DNA from 4 places in the Kitasatospora sp. NPDC059146 genome. Region 2 is predicted to be linked to each of the others. Evidence: riboswitches for the same ligand, from Rfam matches in the RefSeq annotation. Region 2 holds a riboswitch; each other region holds the start of a gene.
What was found. A riboswitch is a leader RNA that binds a small molecule or an ion and turns the genes downstream of it on or off. The one in region 2 is predicted to bind cyclic di-AMP.
Positions count from the first base shown of each region.

Region 1: it holds a riboswitch for cyclic di-AMP, as region 2 does, so the genes downstream of both, ACFXPX_RS36035 (NlpC/P60 family protein) here and ACFXPX_RS26220 (peptidoglycan DD-metalloendopeptidase family protein) in region 2, are expected to answer to the same signal.
Region 3: it holds a riboswitch for cyclic di-AMP, as region 2 does, so the genes downstream of both, ACFXPX_RS38415 (transglycosylase family protein) here and ACFXPX_RS26220 (peptidoglycan DD-metalloendopeptidase family protein) in region 2, are expected to answer to the same signal.
Region 4: it holds a riboswitch for cyclic di-AMP, as region 2 does, so the genes downstream of both, ACFXPX_RS35525 (hypothetical protein) here and ACFXPX_RS26220 (peptidoglycan DD-metalloendopeptidase family protein) in region 2, are expected to answer to the same signal.

Region 1 is NZ_JBHZCY010000130.1:10,837-15,629, forward strand. It holds gene ACFXPX_RS36025 (NYN domain-containing protein) at 1-1,034, shown strand, start outside; gene ACFXPX_RS36030 (NlpC/P60 family protein) at 1,256-2,290, shown strand; cyclic di-AMP (ydaO/yuaA leader) riboswitch at 2,630-2,785, shown strand; gene ACFXPX_RS36035 (NlpC/P60 family protein) at 2,796-3,911, shown strand; gene ACFXPX_RS36040 (NlpC/P60 family protein) at 4,138-4,793, shown strand, end outside.
Region 2 is NZ_JBHZCY010000068.1:7,392-12,184, reverse strand. It holds gene ACFXPX_RS26225 (DUF2470 domain-containing protein) at 147-872, shown strand; gene ACFXPX_RS26220 (peptidoglycan DD-metalloendopeptidase family protein) at 1,132-2,097, opposite strand; cyclic di-AMP (ydaO/yuaA leader) riboswitch at 2,100-2,282, opposite strand; gene ACFXPX_RS26215 (MFS transporter) at 2,595-4,136, shown strand; gene purB (adenylosuccinate lyase) at 4,144-4,793, opposite strand, start outside.
Region 3 is NZ_JBHZCY010000152.1:6,981-11,773, forward strand. It holds gene eno (phosphopyruvate hydratase) at 1-1,275, opposite strand, end outside; gene ACFXPX_RS38415 (transglycosylase family protein) at 1,556-2,338, opposite strand; cyclic di-AMP (ydaO/yuaA leader) riboswitch at 2,340-2,510, opposite strand; gene ACFXPX_RS38420 (cytochrome P450) at 2,720-4,021, opposite strand; gene ACFXPX_RS38425 (SDR family NAD(P)-dependent oxidoreductase) at 4,324-4,749, shown strand; gene ACFXPX_RS38430 (MazG family protein) at 4,769-4,793, opposite strand, start outside.
Region 4 is NZ_JBHZCY010000126.1:2,991-7,783, reverse strand. It holds gene ACFXPX_RS35535 (alpha/beta hydrolase) at 1-1,000, shown strand, start outside; gene ACFXPX_RS35530 (MoaF N-terminal domain-containing protein) at 1,074-1,403, opposite strand; cyclic di-AMP (ydaO/yuaA leader) riboswitch at 1,848-1,955, shown strand; gene ACFXPX_RS35525 (hypothetical protein) at 1,963-3,303, shown strand; gene ACFXPX_RS35520 (hypothetical protein) at 3,384-3,992, opposite strand; gene ACFXPX_RS35515 (IclR family transcriptional regulator) at 4,164-4,793, opposite strand, start outside.

The DNA.
Region 1 (4,793 bases), on a different contig from region 2:
CCGATCCGATGGACGTCGCGGCCGCCGCCTACCTGGTGCGCTCGCCCGGCTGGAGCCGACTGGTCGCCGAGGCGGGCGAGGAGGCCGAGCGGGCCGGCGCCGAGGACGCGGCGGCGGAGGCCGCCCGGCAGGTGGAGAAGCTCCAGGCCGAGCTGGCCGAGGTGCGGGCCGCGGCGCGGGCGGACCTGGACCGCCAGCGCGCGGAGTTCGAGGGCGTCCGGCGGGAGGCCGAGTCGCTGCGCAAGAAGGTGCGGTCGCTGGAGAGCGACACCCGGCGGGCGCAGGCCGAGACCCGGCGGGTGACCGGGGAGCTGGAGGCGGCGCGGGCGCAGGCCACCGGGGAGCGCAGCGCGGCCGAGTCCGAGGCGCGGCGGCTGCGGCACCGGGTGTCCGAACTGGAGACCGCGGTCGAGCAGGGCCGCCGCTCGGCCCGGGAGGGCCGCAGCGTCGAGGACATGCGGCTGCGGCTGCTGCTGGACACCGTGCTGCAGTCGGCGCAGGGCCTCCAGCGGGAGCTGGCGCTGCCGGTCTCCCAGCTCCGCCCGGCGGACCTGGTGGAGGCGGTGGTGCCGGGGTCGGCCTCGCCGCACGACGTGGCCCGGCGCGGCCTGGCCGAGGACGACCCGGCGCTGCTGGACCAGTTGCTGGCGATCCCCCAGGTGCACCTGGTGGTGGACGGCTACAACGTGACCAAGACCGGGTACCCGGCGCTGCCGCTGGAGCAGCAGCGGATCCGGCTGCTGGGCGGGCTGGCGATGCTGGCCCAGCGCACCCAGGCGGAGGTCACCTGTGTGTTCGACGGGCAGGACCTGGACGTACCGGTCATCATGGCGCCGCCGCGCGGGGTGCGGGTACGGTTCAGCCGGACCGGCGAGACCGCGGACGAGCTGATCCGCCGTCTGGTCCGGGCCGAGCCGCAGGGCCGTCCGGTGGTGGTGGTCTCCACCGACCGGGAGGTCGCGGAGGGCGTGCGGAAGGCGGGTGCGCGCCCGGTGGCCTCGGTGCTGCTGCTGAACCGGCTGGCCCGGCCCTGAGCCGGCCCCGAGCCGGGTCGGAGTCGGGATGGGGGCTGTGACGGCAGGTCAGTGGGGCTTCCGTGCGGGTGTGCGGATCCGGTGAAGTCAGTGGGGGAACCGGAGTTCACGCCTTCGGGGGAGTGGCAAAACGGGTAGATCTTCACTAGGGTCTGGCGTCAAACCTATTTTCCGGAATCTCACCTGATCAGGTGAGTCCGATGGAAGAAGGAGCCGGTCCCTTGGCCTCCCACCGCCGTCCCAAGCAGCCGAGCCGCGCGCGGGTCTCCGTGCTCACCGCTGCTGCTGCGACCGCGGTCGCCCTCTCCGCCCAGGTCGCCGCGCATGCCGCGCCGCAGCCGAACAAGAGTGACGTCAAGGCGCAGATCGACCAGCTCCAGCAGGAGCAGGAGCAGGCGGCCGAGAAGTACAACGGCGCCAAGGAGCGCTCCGACCAGCTCCGCAAGCAGGCCGACCAGCTCCAGGACCAGGTGGCCCGCAGCCAGGACCAGATGAGCCAGCTCCAGGTGGGCCTGGCCCAGGTCGCGGGCGAGCAGTACCGCACCGGCGGCATCGACCCGTCCGTCCAGCTGATGCTCTCCTCCGACCCGTCCGGCTACCTGGACAAGGCGTCGAGCGTCCAGCAGGCCAGCACCACCCAGACCGAGGCGCTCAAGGGCCTGCTCGACCAGCAGCGCCGGCTGGACCAGGAGAAGGCCGAGGCGGCCGCCGTGCTCGCCTCCCTGGACTCCACCACCAAGGACCTCAACCAGGCCAAGGCGGACGTCAACACCAAGTTGAAGACCGCCCAGGACCTGCTGAACTCGCTCAGCGCCGCCGACCGGGCCGCGCTCCGGGCCCAGCAGCAGCAGGACGACCGCGCCTCCCGCGGCGCCGACCGGGTCGACCTCAGCAACCTGCCGCCGGCCAGCGGCTACGCCGCCGTGGCGGTGGCCAAGGCGATGAGCAAGCAGGGTTCGCCGTACGTGTGGGGCGCCACCGGGCCCTCCACCTTCGACTGCTCGGGCCTGATGGTCTGGGCGTACGGCCAGGCCGGCGTCTCGCTGCCGCGCACCTCGCAGGAGCAGGGCCACATCGGGACCGCCGTGACGCTGGCCACCGCCCAGCCGGGTGACCTGGTGATCTACGGCGGCGACATGCACCACGTCGGGATGTACATCGGCAACGGCATGGTGGTCCACGCGCCGCACACCGGTGACGTGGTGAAGGTGATGAAGGCCGACGCGATGTCGATCAACACGATCCGCCGGATCTGACGCTCCGGTACCTCCCCGAGGGGCCGGTTCCGGCCCTGTGATCCGCGCCACCTCCGGTCGGGGGTGGCGCTCCGGGTTTGCGGACCGGGCGGGCCGGAGGGTGAGAGTCGATCAGCTTTGCGTGCGCCGGTGATCACCATCAGTCATTTTCACAAAAGAACATGGGTAATCTTCCGTCTTTTTTCTGACAAGGATTTGAACGGATCACGGTTCAGTTACTAGGGTCGTGCTCCGAACCACCGCACAGTCGATCACCCAGCCTGGGTGGCGGCGGTGGTTACCGCCGAGTTCGCGAAACAGCGGGGCAGGTCGAAGCGACTGCCCGACAGGGGAGCCCAGTAGTCGGGGGCGCTGTGGAGCGGAGCCGGGGAACCACACGTTCCTCCGGGGTGAATCGGCGCCAGGTCGGCCGTAGGTGAGGCCGGTGAGGCGTCGTAGGGCATGCTTCCGGCCCGAACCCGTCAGCTCACCCGGTAGGCGGCGTAGGAAGAAGGAGTCCGCCTTCGTGGCGTCCCATCGTCGTCCCAAGCCCGCCAGCCGTACCCGCGTCTCGATCCTGACCGGTTTCGCCGCCGCCGCCGTCGCGCTCTCCGCGCAGTCCGGCGCGCACGCCGACCCGCAGCCGACCAAGGACCAGGTCAAGGAGCAGGTCGACCAGCTCAACGAGCAGGCCGAGCAGGCGACCGAGAAGTACAACGCCGCGCAGGAGAAGCAGCAGGAGCTGGAGAAGCAGGTCTCCGGCCTCCAGGACCAGGTGGCCCGCCAGCAGGCCCAGGTGACCGACCTCCAGGGCGGCCTGGCCGAGATCGCCGGCGAGCAGTACCGCAACGGGGGCATATCCCCGACGGTCCAGCTGATGTTCTCCTCCAGCCCGGACAACTTCCTCAACCAGGCCGGCGCGCTGAACCAGGCGGGCAGCACCCAGAAGAACCAGCTCAAGCAGCTCCAGGACCAGCAGCGCAAGCTGGACCAGGACCGCACCGAGGCCCAGGGCAAGCTCGGCGAGCTGGAGTCCACGACCCAGCAGCTGAAGGCCTCCAAGGACGAGGTCCAGAACAAGCTCAAGGCCGCCCAGGACCTGCTCAACACGCTGACCGAGCAGGAGCGCCAGGCGATCAAGGCGGCCGAGGACAAGGCCGCCGCCGACGCCAAGGCCAAGGCGGACGCCGCCGCGAAGGCCGCCGCCCCGGACCGCGCCTCGCGCGACAGCAGCCGCAGCGACCTCGGCTCGGGCTCCACCGCCGCGCCGGTCAAGATCGCCCCGGGCAGTTCGCACGGTGCCGCCGCGCTGGCCGCCGCCGCCACCAAGGTCGGCAGCCCGTACGTCTGGGGCGCCACCGGCCCCAGCTCCTTCGACTGCTCCGGCCTGATGGTCTGGGCGTTCAACCAGGCCGGGGTGTCGCTGCCGCGCACCTCGCAGGAGCAGGCCGGCGCCGGCACCCGGATCGGCTCGGACATCTCCCAGGCCCAGCCCGGCGACATGCTGATCTTCTACGGCGACGCCCACCACGTCGGCATCTACGCGGGCAACGGCCAGGTGCTGCACGCTCCCAAGCCGGGTGCGTCGGTGCGCTACGAGGCCGTCTCCAACATGCCGCTGGCCTCCATCGTGCGGGTCTGATCCCCGGCCACGCGTTCACGGGCCCGGTCCTCCGTCACGGAGGGCCGGGCCTGCGGCTTTTCCGGCGGCTCGACCTGGTGTCCGATTAGGGGTCAAATATTCGGGTCGGTAGGGGTTTGGACTCACTTGCCCGGACTCGCTAACGTCTGCCACCGGACTCCCGCTCGACGGCCGCCCACCGGGGCGCGGCCGCGGGGCCGCGCCGCAGGACTGGAGCCGTTGCCGCATGCCCGTGCACCGTCGTTCCCAACTGCTCGCCCGTGCGCTGGTACTGACCGCGGCCGCCACCACGGCCCTGGGTGTGGCGACCGCCGGCAGCGCCCAGGCCGCCCCCGGGGCGCCGGACGCGCCCGACCGCAAGGACGTCAAGGCCCAGGTCGAGCAGCTGTACGACGAGGCCGAACAGGCCTCGGAGAAGTACAACGCCGCGCAGGAGGCGCAGAAGCGGCTGCTGGGCGAGACCACGATCCTCCAGGGCGAGGTCGCCGCCGCCCAGGAGCAGCTCAACGAGCTGCGCGGGGACCTCGCCACGGTCGCCGGGGCCGAGTACCGGGGCGGCGGGATGACCCAGACCGCCCAGCTGATGCTCTCCAGCGACCCGGAGGCCTACCTCACCCGCGCCCGCACCCTCGGCCAGGCCGCCGAGCGCCAGCAGGAGACCCTGCACGAGCTGGTCACCCGTCAGCGCCGGCTCGACCAGCGGCGCACCGAGACCGCCGCCAAGCTCGCCGAACTGGACGAGGCCCGCCGCTCGCTCGCCGAGAACAAGCAGCAGATCCAGCAGCGCCTCGCCAAGGCGCAGAAGCTGCTCAACAGCCTGGGCGCCGTCGAGCGGAACCGGATGGTCGCCCAGGACGCCCGGGAGGCCGAGCAGCGCGCCAC
Region 2 (4,793 bases):
ACACCCCGAGGGCCCGGACGCCACCAACGCGTCCGGGCCCTCGGCGCATCCCCTCCCCGCCACGCCGCCGCGCCACCGCCCGCCCACTTGCCACACCTCCAGGGGGACATTAGGTTAGCCTCACCTAACCAACAGGAGGTCCGTTCATGAGCATCACCGCCGGTGACGCCGAGGTGCCCGAGCCCACCACCGCCGAGCGGGTCCGCAGCCTGCTCAGCGCGACCTCCTCGCTCACCGTCCGCGCCCTCGGCGAGCACCACGACCTGGACACCCCGGTCTCCGTCCACGGCTCCCGGCTGCGCCTGCGCGCCCCGCTGGACGCCCCGCTCGTCGCGGCCCTCGCCGGCGCCACCGCCACCGACGGCCTGGCCGTCGTGCTCGACGTCACCGACGTCTCCCCCGTGGCCGTCCGCGACCGCATCCGCGGCCGACTCACCCTGGCCGGCCGGCTGCACCTGGCCCACCTCGCCGACGACGGCCTCAGCGTCCACCTGCGGGTCGACGTCGCCCACGCCGTCCTCGCCACCCCGTACGGCACCGGCGCGCTCACCGCCGCCGACCTCTCCCTCGCCGCCCCCGACCCGCTGGCCCGTCACGAGGCCGCCCTGCTCACCCACCTGGCCGACGACCACGCCGACGCCCTCGACCTGCTCACCCGGCTGCTCGACCCGGCGCTGCTCACCCACGGCCCGGCCGTCCGCCCGCTCGCCCTGGACCGCCACGGCCTGGTGCTGCGCCTGGACCACTCGCACGGCCACCGCGACGTCCGCCTGGTCTTCCCCGAACCCGCCCGCGACACCGAGGACTTCGGCCACCGGATGCACGACCTGATGGCCGCCGCCGAACACGGCCTCCCGGCCCGCCGCACCTGACGCCGCCGCAGTCGGCGCAGTCAGCGCGAATACGAGACGTACCCGTGGACCACGACGACCGAGCGGAAAACGGCAGCGGCCGGCCCGGCCGTACGAGAGGTTGTCCCGTACGGCCGGGCCGGCCTTGGGCGTGTCCCGCGCCCAGGTCCACCGGTGCGGCGATCACCCGGTCGAGCGGTCACCCGACATGACCATCCCGGGCGTCGATTCGCCCCGCACCAGCGGTGGTTCACACGTTCCTGCGGAAGGACCCGGAGGGTCAGAGCGCGACGCCGTGCGCCCGCAGGTAGGCGACCGGGTCGATGTCCGAGCCGTACTCGGAACCGGTACGGATCTCGAAGTGCAGGTGCGGGCCGGTCACGTTGCCGGTCGCACCGGAGAGACCGAGCTGCTGGCCGGCGGTGACGGTCTGACCGACGCTCACGCCGATCGAGGACAGGTGCGCGTACTGGGCGTACTTGCCGTCGGCGAGCTTGATCTCGACCTCGTTGCCGTAGGCGCCGTCGCTGCCGGCCTTCACCACGACACCGTTGGCGACGGCGCGCAGCGGGGTGCCGGTGGAGGCGACGAAGTCCTGGCCGGTGTGGTGGCCGGAGGCCCACATCGAGCCGGCCACGCCGTAGGCCTCGCCCAGCACGGGGTTGGCGAGCGGGGCGACGTAGCCGGAGGTGGCGGCGACCGGGGCCGCGGTCACGGCCTGGGCCGGGGCGGCGGTCTGAACCTGGGTCTGCACCTGGGCGCCGGGCTTGGCGGCCTCGGTCCGGACCTGCACCTGGGAGTCCGCGGCAGCGGAGGTGTCCTGGGTGACCGGCGCGGCGGACTTCGCCGGAGCGGCCGGCTTGGCCGGGGCGGCAGGCTTCGCCGGAGCGGCGGCGTGACCGGCGAGGGCCAGCTGCTGACCGGGGAAGATCAGGTTCGGGTCGGCGCCGACCACCGAGCGGTTCTGCTCGTACAGCGCGTGCCAGCCGCCCTCGACGTTCTTGGCGTCGGCGATCTTCGACAGGGTGTCACCGCTGACGACGCGGTAGCTCTGCTGGGCGGCCGGGGCGGCAGCCGGAGCGGCGGCCCCGGAAGCGGCCGGGGCGGTGGTGGCCGCCGGGGCGGTGTGCGCCTGGGCGCTCATCGCGGTCACGAGCGGCAGGACGAACGAGGCCCCGGTGACGGCGGTGGCGATGCCGATGCGGGCGGCACGGGGCAGGGCGATACGACGAGCCTGTGCAGGCATGGAATTTTCCTCTCCGACGCCTGCGAGGTGAGCTGTCGGGTTCGGGCTGGAGTTGCCCGGCCGCATGTGCGGCTTCACCCCAAGCCGGCCCTGGTGGTCCGCGCCCGAAAAGGCGCGAACTCCGGTCCGGCGACTTACCTGTGGGTCCCCCGCTCCTGCCGTACAGAGTTCGGTGCGAGCCACCGGGCAGCGGCAGGACTCGGCGTTCCACCCGGTGGATCCGTCCGGACTGGCCGGGCGGTCGCTGAACTAAAACTCATCCGTTCGGGTGAAGCAATGTCGATCTCTTGAATCGGCAACAACCCCCGCGGCCCCGTCACCCTCCGAATGATCCCTTGCACGCTCCGTGCACGATCCATTCACCCGGCGCCACTGATCCACCACCCTGCGCCGCCGGGACCACCCCCGTGCGACCGTCCGTTCACGCACCGCCACCGACCGACACACCACCCGGTGACCCTTGTCACGTACGCCCCGGCGGGCGCAGGATTCGGCCCGTGGCCACCTCTCAAGCCGGCACTCTGCGCCTGGGCACCGCGCAGGGCCGCTGGGTACTCCTCGCGACGGTGCTCGGCTCCAGCATGGCGATGCTCGACGGCACCGTCGTCAACGTCGCCCTGCCCCGGATCGGCGCCGACCTCGGCGCCTCCCTCGCCTCCCTGCAATGGACCCTGAACGCCTATCTGCTCACCCTGGCCGGCCTGATCCTGCTCGGCGGCGCCCTCGGCGACCGCTACGGACGGCGCCGGGTCTTCCTGATCGGCGTGGTCTGGTTCGCCGTCGCCTCCGCGGCCTGCGCCGCGGCCCCGACCATCCACGTGCTGATCGCCGCCCGCGCCGTCCAGGGCATCGGCGGCGCGCTGCTCACCCCGGGCTCGCTGGCCATGCTCCAGGCGGTCTTCCACCCGGACGACCGCTCGGCGGCGGTCGGCCTCTGGTCCGGCCTGGGCGGGGTGTCGGCGGCCGTCGGCCCCTTCCTCGGCGGCTGGCTGGTGGACGGCCCGGGCTGGCGCTGGATCTTCCTGCTGAACCTGCCGCTGGCCGCCGCCGTGATCGCGGCGACCTCCCGTTACGTCCCGGAGAGCCGGGACGAGTCCGCCGCCGGCCGCTTCGACGTGCCCGGCGCCCTGCTCGCCGCCCTCGCGCTCGGCGCCGTCACCTACGCGCTCACCGCCGCCGGGGAGGGACTGTCCCCCGCCGTCTGGGTCACCGGTGCGATCGGCCTGCTGCTGGCCGCCGCCTTCGTGGCCGTCGAGCGGCGCACGCCCGACCCGATGCTGCCGCTCGGCCTGTTCTCCTCCCGGCTGTTCACCGCCGTGAACCTGGTCACCCTCTGCGTCTACGCGGCGTTCAGCGGGGTCTTCTTCCTGCTGGTGGTGCAGCTGCAGATCGTCTCGGGCTTCTCCCCGCTGGTCTCCGGCTTCGCCCTGGTGCCGATCACGGTGCTGATGCTGACCCTGTCCGCGCGCGCCGGACGGCTCGGCAAGCGGATCGGCCCGCGCGTCCCGCTCACCGTCGGCCCGCTGCTGTGCGCCGTCGGGGTGCTGCTGATGCTGCGCACCGGCCCCGGCTCCTCCTACTGGGCGGACGTGCTGCCCGCGGTCGCGGTGATGGGCTCCGGGATGACGCTGCTGGTCGCCCCGCTGACCGCCACCGTGCTGGCCGCCGTCGAGGTGCGGCACGCGGGCATCGCCAGCGGCGTCAACAACGCCGCCGCCCGCGCGGCGGGCCTGCTCGCGGTCGCCGCCCTGCCGGCCCTGGCCGGACTGAGCGGCGACGCCTACCGGGTGCCCTCCGCGGTGGACTCCGCCTTCCACACCGCGATGCTGATCTGCGCGGGGCTGCTGGCCGCCGGCGGGCTGATCGCCTTCGCCACCGTCCGGGGCAATGTGCTGGCGCCGGAGGAGGAGCACCCGGTGGCCGAGCCGAACTGCGACTGGCCCTGCGCCACCACCACCCCGCCGCTCGACCCGGGCCGCCCCCGGACGCGCGAGGGCCCCGCCACCGGAACGGCGGCAGGGCCCTCGTCAGAGAACTGACTCCTCGTCAGAGGATGTCGCCGGGGGCGTACTTGGCCGCCTCCGGGTAGGCCGCCGCGACGGCCTCCACCTGTCGGACGACCTCGGCGACCTGCGCCCCGGCCGCACCGGTGAAGGACAGCCGGTCGGCGAGCAGCGCGTCCAGCCCGGCCCGGTCCAGCGGGATCCGCTCGTCGGCGGCGAGGCGGTCCAGCAGCTCGTTCTCCCGGGCGCCGGCGCGCATCGCCAGCGCCGAGGCGACGGCGTGCTCCTTGATGACCTCGTGGCCGGTCTCCCGGCCGACGCCCGCACGCACCGCGCCCATCAGCACCTTGGTGGTGGCCAGGAACGGCAGGTAGCGGTCCAGCTCGGCCTCGATCACGGCCGGGAAGGCGCCGAACTCGTCCAGGACGGTGAGGAAGGTCTCCAGCAGGCCGTCGAAGGCGAAGAAGGCGTCCGGCAGCGCGACCCGGCGCACCACGGAGCAGGAGACGTCGCCCTCGTTCCACTGGTCGCCGGCCAGCTCGCCGGTCATCGACGCGTAACCGCGCAGGATGACCGCCAGGCCGTTGACGCGCTCGCAGGAGCGGGTGTTCATCTTGTGCGGCATCGCGGAGGAGCCGACCTGGCCCTCCTTGAAGCCCTCCGTGACCAGCTCGTGGCCGGCCATCAGGCGGA
Region 3 (4,793 bases), on a different contig from region 2:
CTTGAACCGCGGGAAGGCGCCGCGGCCGGCGTACTCGGCGGCGTCGTCGAGGATCTCCTCGATGCGCAGCAGCTGGTTGTACTTGGCGACGCGCTCGGAGCGGGCCGGGGCACCGGTCTTGATCTGGCCGCAGTTGGTGGCGACGGCCAGGTCGGCGATGGTGACGTCCTCGGTCTCGCCGGAGCGGTGCGACATCATGCAGCGGTAGCCGTTGCGCTGGGCCAGCTCGACGGCGTCCAGGGTCTCGGTCAGCGAGCCGATCTGGTTCACCTTCACCAGCAGCGCGTTGGCGGTGCCGGTCTCGATGCCCTTGGCCAGGCGGGCCGGGTTGGTGACGAACAGGTCGTCGCCGACCAGCTGGACCTTGTCGCCCAGCTTGACGGTCATGGCCTTCCAGCCGTCCCAGTCCGACTCGTCCAGCGGGTCCTCGATGGAGACCAGCGGGTAGGAGGCGACCAGCTCGGCGTAGTACTCGATGAGCTCGGCGGCCGACAGGGCCTTGCCCTCGAACTGGTAGGCGCCGTCCTGGAAGAACTCGGAGGCGGCGACGTCCAGGGCCAGCGCGATGTCGCGGCCGGGCACGTAGCCGGCCTTCTGGATGGCCTCGGTGATGAGGTCCAGGGCCTCGCGGTTGCTGTCCAGGTTCGGCGCGAAGCCGCCCTCGTCGCCGAGGCCGGTGGACAGGCCGCGCTCCTTCAGCACGCCCTTGAGGGTGTGGTAGACCTCGACGCCCCAGCGGACGGCCTCGGAGAAGGACTCCGCGCCGATCGGAGCGATCATGAACTCCTGGATGTCGACGTTGGAGTCCGCGTGCGAGCCGCCGTTGAGGATGTTCATCATCGGGACCGGCAGGACGTGGGCGTTCGGGCCGCCCAGGTAGCGGAACAGCGGCAGGTCGCTGGCCTCGGAGGCGGCGTGCGCGACGGCCAGCGAGACGCCCAGGATGGCGTTGGCGCCGAGCGAGGACTTGTCCGGGGTGGCGTCCAGGTCGAGCATGGCCTGGTCGATCAGGCGCTGCTCGGTGGCGTCGTAGCCGACCAGCTCCGGGCCGATCTGCTCGATGACGGCCAGGACGGCCTTCTCCACGCCCTTGCCGAAGTAGCGGTTCTTGTCGCCGTCGCGCAGTTCGAGCGCCTCGAAGGCGCCGGTCGAGGCACCCGACGGAACAGCGGCACGACCCGTGCTGCCGTCGTCGAGGCCGACCTCGACCTCGACCGTGGGGTTGCCGCGGGAGTCGAGGATTTCACGGGCTACGACGACATCGATGGACGGCACGAAGCATCTCCTTGCGGAAGCAGGGTCCGGCTGCGGGTGGTGCTGTCGGCCGGACGATTGCGGAGTCGTTACGACCAGAGCCTAACCGCCCGGGCTCCCGGGGCCACCTCGGCCCGGGCTGCGTCTCACCGTGTGGCCCGGCTACCCACCGGTAGTTCACCTGCTCGTCCCGGTGCGTCCCACCGGGGCGTCCATCGGGGCGGGCGAACGCGGACGTAGGGGGCCGCCGGGCGCGGCCCCCTACGTGTCCAGCGTGTCGTTCTCCGTGGAACGGTCCGGCTCAGCCCAGGTGCAGGACCTGGCCGGGCACGATCATGTCCGGGTTGCCGCCGACCGTGGTGCGGTTGCCGTCGTAGAGCGCCTGCCAGCCGCCGGACACGCCCTGGGCGGTGGCGATGCCCGACAGGGTGTCACCGTCCCGGACGGTGTAGTCGTGGCCGGTCGTGGCGGCCGGGGCCTGCGCGGCCCGCGGGGCGGCGTGCTTGGGGGCGTACTGCTGCGCCGACGGGGCGGCGGGCTGCTCGGCCTGCTTCGGCGCGGCGTGCTTCGGCGCGTACTGCTGGACCGGCTTCGGCTGGGCGGGCTTGGCGGCGGCCTTGGGGGCCTGCTGCTTGGGTGCCTGCTTCTGGGCCTGCTGCTTCTGCGGCTTGGCGTCCGAGGAGGTGTCCACCTGGGCCGGGGCGCCGCCCTTGCTCAGGCCCGCCTTCTGGGAGCAGACCGGCCAGGCGCCGGGGCCCTGCGAGGCGAGGACCTTCTCGGCGACGGCGATCTGCTGCCCCTTGCTGGCCTGGTTGGCCTGCGCCGCGTACGCGGTGCCGCCGTACGCCTTCCAGGTGCTGGGGGTGAACTGGAGGCCGCCGGAGAAGCCGTTGCCGGTGTTGATGCTCCAGTTGCCGCCGCTCTCGCACTGGGCGACGGAGTCCCAGACGGAGGCCGGGGCGGCGGAGGCGCCGGTGGCGGAGAGGAGCGGCAGTGCGAGTCCGACGCCGGCCACACCGGCGACGGCGATGGCCTTCTCGGCCTGGGTGCGACGGCGATGACGGCCGGTTCCAACGAACAGCATGAAGGTCCCTCTCCGCACGCCTGCGAGGTGAGCTGTCGGGTTCGGACCGGGAGGTGGCCCGGCCGCCGTCTGCGGAATCGATTCCGCGCGGGCGGCTTCACCCCGAGCCGTGGAGGAACGGCAACAAACCTGGTTCCCCCGCCCCTGCCCAGGGTTCTGGTCGGTTTCCCGTGACGCGGCGGGCAGGATTCGGCGTCCGCGCACGAGGTCCGCAGCTGCGAACTCCACGGAGACTAGACAGATCCTCAGACGAATCACAAGCTCATATCACCGACATCACACAAGAATTACGGCCCGTGTTCGATCGCCTACCAACGGCGGGGCTTTGTCCGGTTTGATGAGCGTTCATACCACCGCCGGTGGCCGGTTCCGGATGCTTCGTCAGCGTGTCGTGGCCTCAGGACGACTGTGCGGCGACCGGGGCTCCGGACTGAATTCGACCGGAAGTTCGCGCAATCCACGCATGATCAGGCCACCCCGCCAGCGCAGATTCTCCGGGCTTTCGGCCAGCCGCAGATCCGGCAGCCGGGAAAGCAGCGTGGCCAGCGCGGACCGCCCCTCCAGCCGGGCCAGCGGGGCTCCGATGCAGTAGTGGATGCCGTGCCCGAACCCCAGGTGCGGGTTGTCGCTCCGGGCCAGGTCGAGGGTGTTCTCGTCGGAGAACCTGGCCGGATCGCGGTCCGCCGCCGCCAGCACCACCAGCACCGGGTCCCCGACCGGGATCTCCACCCCGCCGATGGTCAGCGGAGCGGTCGCGAACCGCCAGGTCGCCAACTCCACCGGCCCGTCGTAGCGCAGGAGTTCCTCGATCCCGGTCTCCAGCAGCGCGGTCTCGCCGCGGGCCACCGACTCCTGCAGCAGGGCCCGCTGCCCGGGATTGCGCAGCAGCGCGTACGTCCCGTTGCCGATCAGGTTCACCGTCGTCTCGAACCCGGCGAAGAGGAGGATGAAGGCCATCGCGGCGGCCTCGTTCTCGGTCAGGTGCTCGCCGTGGTCGCTCGCCCGGATCAGGCCGGAGATCAGGTCGTCCCCGAGGTCCGCCCGCTTGCGGTGGATCAGCTCCAGCAGGTACGCCCGCATCCGCTTCACCGCCCGCCCCACGCCGCCGCGTTGGCCGCCCCCGTGCCGGATCATCATTCCGGCCCAGTCCCGGAAGTCGTCCTGGTCCTCGGAGGGAACGCCGAGCATGTCGCAGATCGCGTAGATGGGGAGCGGGAACGCGAACTCGTGGATCAGGTCCGCCGAACCGCGCTGCGCGAAGCCGTCGATCAGCCGGTCGGTGAGCTGCTGCACCCGCGGCTCGAACTCCGCCACCCGGCGCGGCGTGAACGCCTTCGACACCAGGCGGCGCAGCCGGGTGTGGTCCGGCGGGTCGATGTTCAGCAGGTGGGTCATCAGGTCCGCCTGCCGCTCCCCCGGGATGCCCACCCGGCCGGTGCGGTGCGCCTGCCCGCTGTGGTGCGCCGGGTTCTTCGAGAGCCGGCCGTCCGCGAGCGCCTGCCGGGCGTCCGCGTAGCGCGTCACCAGCCAGGCCTCCACCCCGCTCGGCAGCGTGGTGCGGTGCACCGGGGCGTGCTCGCGCAGCCAGGCGTAGGCGGGGTACGGGTCTGCGGCGAACTCCCAGGTGAAGAGCTGCGGGTCGGGCTGGGCGGCGGGCTGGGCGCCCTCGGGCTGAGCTGGCATGGGTCGACCGTAACCGCTGGACCGGAGGGGCCCGGACCACCGGCGCACGCGCCCCCGCGGCCGGCCGGAGGCCACCGCCGCGCGAACCGTCCGTGACCGGCGCGCGAGCGGAACGCCGACACTCCGTGGACGGCCCGTGGACGGTGCGTGGACGGGCCTTGGCCAGCTCTTGGCCGGGCGGCAGGCGTGAGCCTGGTCACCTGAGGGGTAATCCCTGTTGCGGAGGGTCAGGACCTGCCTACGATCCTCCGAAGTACGCGCGGGCGCCGGTGCGGTGTCGCCCGCAGGGAGGAGCTGGACCAATGACGGTCAGCGGAGCAGTCGTCGTCATCGCGGTACTCGCGGGCGGTTCGGGGGCCGACCTCGCCCGCCGGTTCACCGCGGCCGGCACCGCCGGGATGCTGATCGCCGACACCCACGTCGGCATCGCCGAGGACCTCGCCTCCGAACTCGACCGGCCGGGCTGCCCCGTGGTCGGCGTCTCCGGCGACATCCGCCGGCCTAGCGACGTCGCCGCGCTGGTCGACACCGCCGAGAAGCACTTCGGTCCGATCGACCTCTTCTGCGTGGCGGGGCCGAGGGGCGAGCGGATCGTCTCCCTCGCCGACCTGCCCGCCCACCTCGACCTGGAGCGCCTCGCCGAACTGGTCGTCCTGATCGGCGAGGCGATCGGCGAGCTCGTCCCGCCGCAGCGGTGCGCCACCGAGCGCACGGCGACGGCGGCCTGAGCCGCCCCGCCACCGAGGTCTACTCCGGCCGGAGCCCCTCGGCC
Region 4 (4,793 bases), on a different contig from region 2:
CGCGCTCGGGCTGGTGGCGAACAACTACTTCGCCTTCTACAGCAGTTGGGACGACCTGATGGGCACGGGCAGCACCGGCCCGGTCGTCATCCACAACAAGGCGGACGCCTCCGGCCGACTGCTGGTCGAGACCATAGGCCAGGCGTCGGTCAAGGGCGGCGGCGCGATGGGCCGTGAGCCCGGCCAGTCCGGCGAGATCCGCAAGGTCCGGATCGACGGCAAGGAGAGCCGGCTGTCGACCGAGGGCTTCGTCTACCTGCCGCCGCAGTACTTCCAGCCCGAGTACGCGCAGAAGCAGTTCCCGGCCGTGATCGTCAGCACCGGATTCCCAGGAATCGCCGAGAACCTGATCACCCGCTTCAACTACCCGGGCGCCGCGCTCAAGCTGCTGCAGGAGGGCCGGATGCAGCCGACCGTCATGGTCCTGATGCGTCCCTCGCCCGCCCTGCCGCAGGACACCGAGTGCGAGGACATCCCGGGCGGCGCCCAGTCCGACACGTACTTCACCAAGGACGTCCCGTCGGCGATCCAGGCCAGCTACCGGGTCTCGGCCGACCCCCGGGCCTGGGCCTTCATGGGCAACTCCACCGGCGGCTACTGCGCGCTCAAGCTGGCCATGCGCCACCCGGACGTCTTCCCGACCGCCGTGTCCCTGTCCGGGTACTACGAGGCGGCCGACGACCCGACCACCGGCGACCTCTTCGGCGGCAGCAAGCAGCGCCGCGACGAGGCCGACCTGATGTGGCGGTTGAAGAACATGCCGCAGCCGGACGTCTCCGTGCTGCTGGCCGGCACCAAGAAGGGCGACGGCAACTACAAGCACGACACCGAGGCGTTCATCGACGCCGCGAGGAGCCCGATGAAGGTCTCCTACAGCATGCTCGAGAACGGCGGCCACAACTTCGAGACCTGGAGCGCCCTGCTGCCGTCCTCGCTGGAGTGGCTGTCCCAGCACCTCAAGGTCCCGAACCAGCCGGGCCACCCGGGCCAGACCGTCTGACGGCGCCGCCCGCGGAACGCACCGAACCCCCGGAAGCCTCGGCTCCCGGGGGTTCGGTGCGTTCCGGCGCCGGTCAGGCGACCCGTTCCAGCGTCCCGGTGTGCAGCTGGCCGACCCGGCCGCCCTCGCCCTCGAAGGTCCAGAAGGCCCGTACGGTCAGCGCGTTGAGGTCCATCACGTGACTGACGGTGATCCCGCTCTGCTCCGTCCAGCTGATGAAGTAGATCTCCGGCGCGACCTCGGCGACGTGCAGCCGCACGTCCTCCCACTGGCCCGCCGACTCACCGAGGCCCTCCCAGCGCAGCCGGGTGCCGTCGGCCGAGTAGGAGTTGCGGAAGGCCGCGCCGTTGTCGGCCCGGAAGACGTAGGTACGGCCGGCGAAGGCGGGCAGGGACGCGGTCATGGTGGGGCGGAACCTCTTCTCTGGAACGGGGGACGGGTCGTACGGCTCCGGCCGGTGCTCTTGTGCACCGCGGAAAATCCCAGGGCTCCAATTTATCCGATGGGGCGGACTCGGGCGGCTCCACGCCACGGCGGTCACACACGGTCCGCCACCGCCGCGCCGCGCACCGTGTGTGACCCCCATCCCGGGCGGGCCCGGCGGGGCCGCGGGTCGGCGTCGGCTCCATTGATCAACTCGGCCGCCACGCAGCGTCGTTGATCGACACCACTGTGAGCTGCGCGACAACCGGCCCCATGAGGTTGTCCGTCCACGGACGGCCTGCCTAGCCTGCAGTCGTCGTCCGCTGTCGCGGACCCCGCCGCCGGGACGCCGAGTCCCGTCCACCCGCCGGCGAGTACCCGAGCACCACAGCGGACGGGAGCGGGGGAACCAAGGTCAGCGCCCGGCCCGTACGCACCAGCGTGCGGGGCGTGGCTAGGGGTGAAGCCGCTCCACAGGCGGCCGGGCAACTGCAGCCCGAATCCGACAGCTCACCTCGCAGGCGTGGCAGAGGACCCCCATGCACCAGCCTGCCCGGCGCCGTCGCGCGCCCCGCCACGCCCGTCCGTCCCACCGTGGCCGCAACACCGCCCTCGCCACGACCGGGGCGCTCGCCATCACCGGTGCCGGCCTGCTCGGCCTGCCGTCCGTCTCCGGCGCCCAGGCCGCCACCGGCCCGACCGTCACCCAGGACCGCCTCGCCCCCGCCACCATGGTCGCGGGGAAGGCGGGCACCGCCTCGCTGGCGTTGCACTCCTCGTCCTGCTTCACCGCCAAGACCGTCGGCGTGGGCGTCCGCGACGCGCGCGGCACCAACCTGGACTTCCCGGGCAACGCGAGCAACGTGCAGATCTGCCCCGGCGGACTCACCTACACCAGCGCCGCCCGCACCCTGGCCGCCGGGACGTACACCCAGTTCGGCTTCTGGCAGGACCTCGGCGGCGCCTGGCACAACCTGCCCTCGCAGCAGCTGGTGGTCTCGGCCACGGGTACGCCCACGCCGACCCCGTCCCCGACGGCGAAGCCCACCCCCTCCCCGACCGCGACCGCGAGCCCGACGGCGAAGCCCACCGCGACCGCGTCCCCCACCGCGTCCCCGACCGCGAGCCCGACCGCGACGCCGACCCCCACCGCCACGGCCACCCCGACGACCCCGGCGTCGTCCTCCCCGATCGCCGGCAAGTCGCTGACCTGGTCCGACGAGTTCAACGGCCCGATCAACTGGGGCCAGCGCTGGGTCGGCGACAAGAGCACCTCGTACAAGTACGGGAACCACAACCCGGACGACAACAAGCTCGACTGGCTGAACAAGAACAACGTCACCGTCGCGAACGGCGTCGCCACCTTCACCGCCACCCCGGGCGGGCCGACGCTGGAGAACGGCAAGCAGTCCTGGAACACCGGCTTCCTGACCACCGAGGGCTCCGCCGAGGGGTTCCAGGTCAAGACCGGCGACTACGCCGAGACCCGGGTCAAGCTGCCCGCCGGTACCGGCGCCTGGCCCGCCCTGTGGACCTGGAAGAACGGCAACGGGGAGATCGACTCCTTCGAGTACCACCCCGACAACCCGAACCTGCTGGAGCTGACCAACCACGTCAACCCCGGCAACCCCGACTACTACACCGACGCGAGCGCCATCGGCACCGACCAGTGGGTGACCATCGGCACCTACTACGGCGCCAACTCGGTGGACTGGTACGTCAACGGCGTCAAGGTGTTCTCGGACGGCAAGGGCGTCGGGGCCAACTTCTCGGCGTACCTGATCCTCAACCTCTCGGTGAGCGCCGGCAAGTACCACCCGGCCCCGCAGGGGAACACCCCGATCACCATGGCCGCCGACTACGTCCGCGTCTACCGGTAACCACGAGCCCGCCCCACCGGTCACCGGAGGTCCGGCAGCCGCTCGCCGGCGGCCGGTGACCGGTGGGGCGATCCGTCGCGTCAGTCGCCCGCCGTCTCGACGACCTTGATGTCGAACTCCTCCCGGTGACCCCTGCCGCCGGGGTCGTCCGCGCTGCGCACCTCGACCGAGCCGCCCTCCAGGATCCCGAGCTCCAGGTCGTCGGAGAGCCGGACCGGGACGAGGGCGGTCACGCTGCGCCCGTCCGGCAGTCCGGGACCGAACACGCAGCGCACCTGCCTGCCGCGCGAGATGACCGCGCAGTTGTCGGGGAAGTACGGGCCCTCCGGGGTCACCCCGTTCGGCAGGGTGACCGTGATCGTGAGCGGTGAGGCGGTGGTGTCCGGGCCGAGATTGGCGACGAAGGCGTGGATGGTGGTGGCGCCGCCGGGCGGCGCCGGATCCGGGTCGATCCGGACCACCTCCAGGTGGGAGCGGGACGTCTTGGCGACCACGGCGGGCAGAGTGGACGCCTCGGGCGCCCCCGGCGCGACGGTCCCCAGATCCGGGCGCGGCACCGGGTGCCGCACCGCCCAGGAGGGCCCGGCGGCCAGTGAGGCCACCGCGCAGCCCGCCGTCACCGCCGCCAGCAATCCGGCCCGGCCGAACCTCCTGCGCCCCGCGCCGCCCCGTACTCCGTGCTGCTCCACGCCGTCCACCCTGCTCCCACGCTCCGGCGGCCCGCGCTGTCGCGGGCCGCGCCCGCACCAGGGTGTCCGAGCCGTGGCCGCGATAGCGGCACAACTCGCCCGCCGCCACTCGAACGGCGGGCACCGGTCCTCGCCGGATCTACCGTTCGCCTGAAAGGGGTTGACGGAACGTCATGGCGCCAGGACCTGCCCCAGCCGGGCCGCGATCTGGTGCATCACCGGCACCAGTGCGGACGCCCCCGCCTGCTCCTCCAGCGCCCGGATCCGGGCCTCCGGGCCGGAGACGGAGAGCGCGGTGGGCGTCGGCGCGCCCGGGACGGCGAGCGCAATGCAGCGGACGCCGATCTCCTGCTCCTGGTCGTCCACCACGTACCCGCGCTCGCGCGCCTCGGCGAGCTGGTCCATCAGCTCCTGCGGGTCGGTGAGGGTGTACTCGGTGTGGGCGGGCAGCGGGTTGGGGCCCAGGACCGCGCGCGCCTCGTCCTCGGGGAGCTGGGCGAGCAGCGCCTTGCCGACGCCGGTGCAGTGCGGCTGGACCCGCCGTCCGACCTCGGTGAACATCCGCATCGAGCGCCGGGACTGCACCTGTCCGACGTACACCACCTCGCCGCCCTCCAGCACCGCCAGGTTGGCGGTCTCGCCGGTGGCCTCCATGAGCTCGGCCAGGTACGGGCGGGCCCAGCTGCCGAGCAGGCGGCCGGAGGTCTCGCCGAGCCGGATCAGCCGGGGGCCGAGGGTGTAGCGGCGCGCGGTGTCCTGGCGGACATAGCCCTGCTGGACGAGGGTACGAACCAGTCGGTG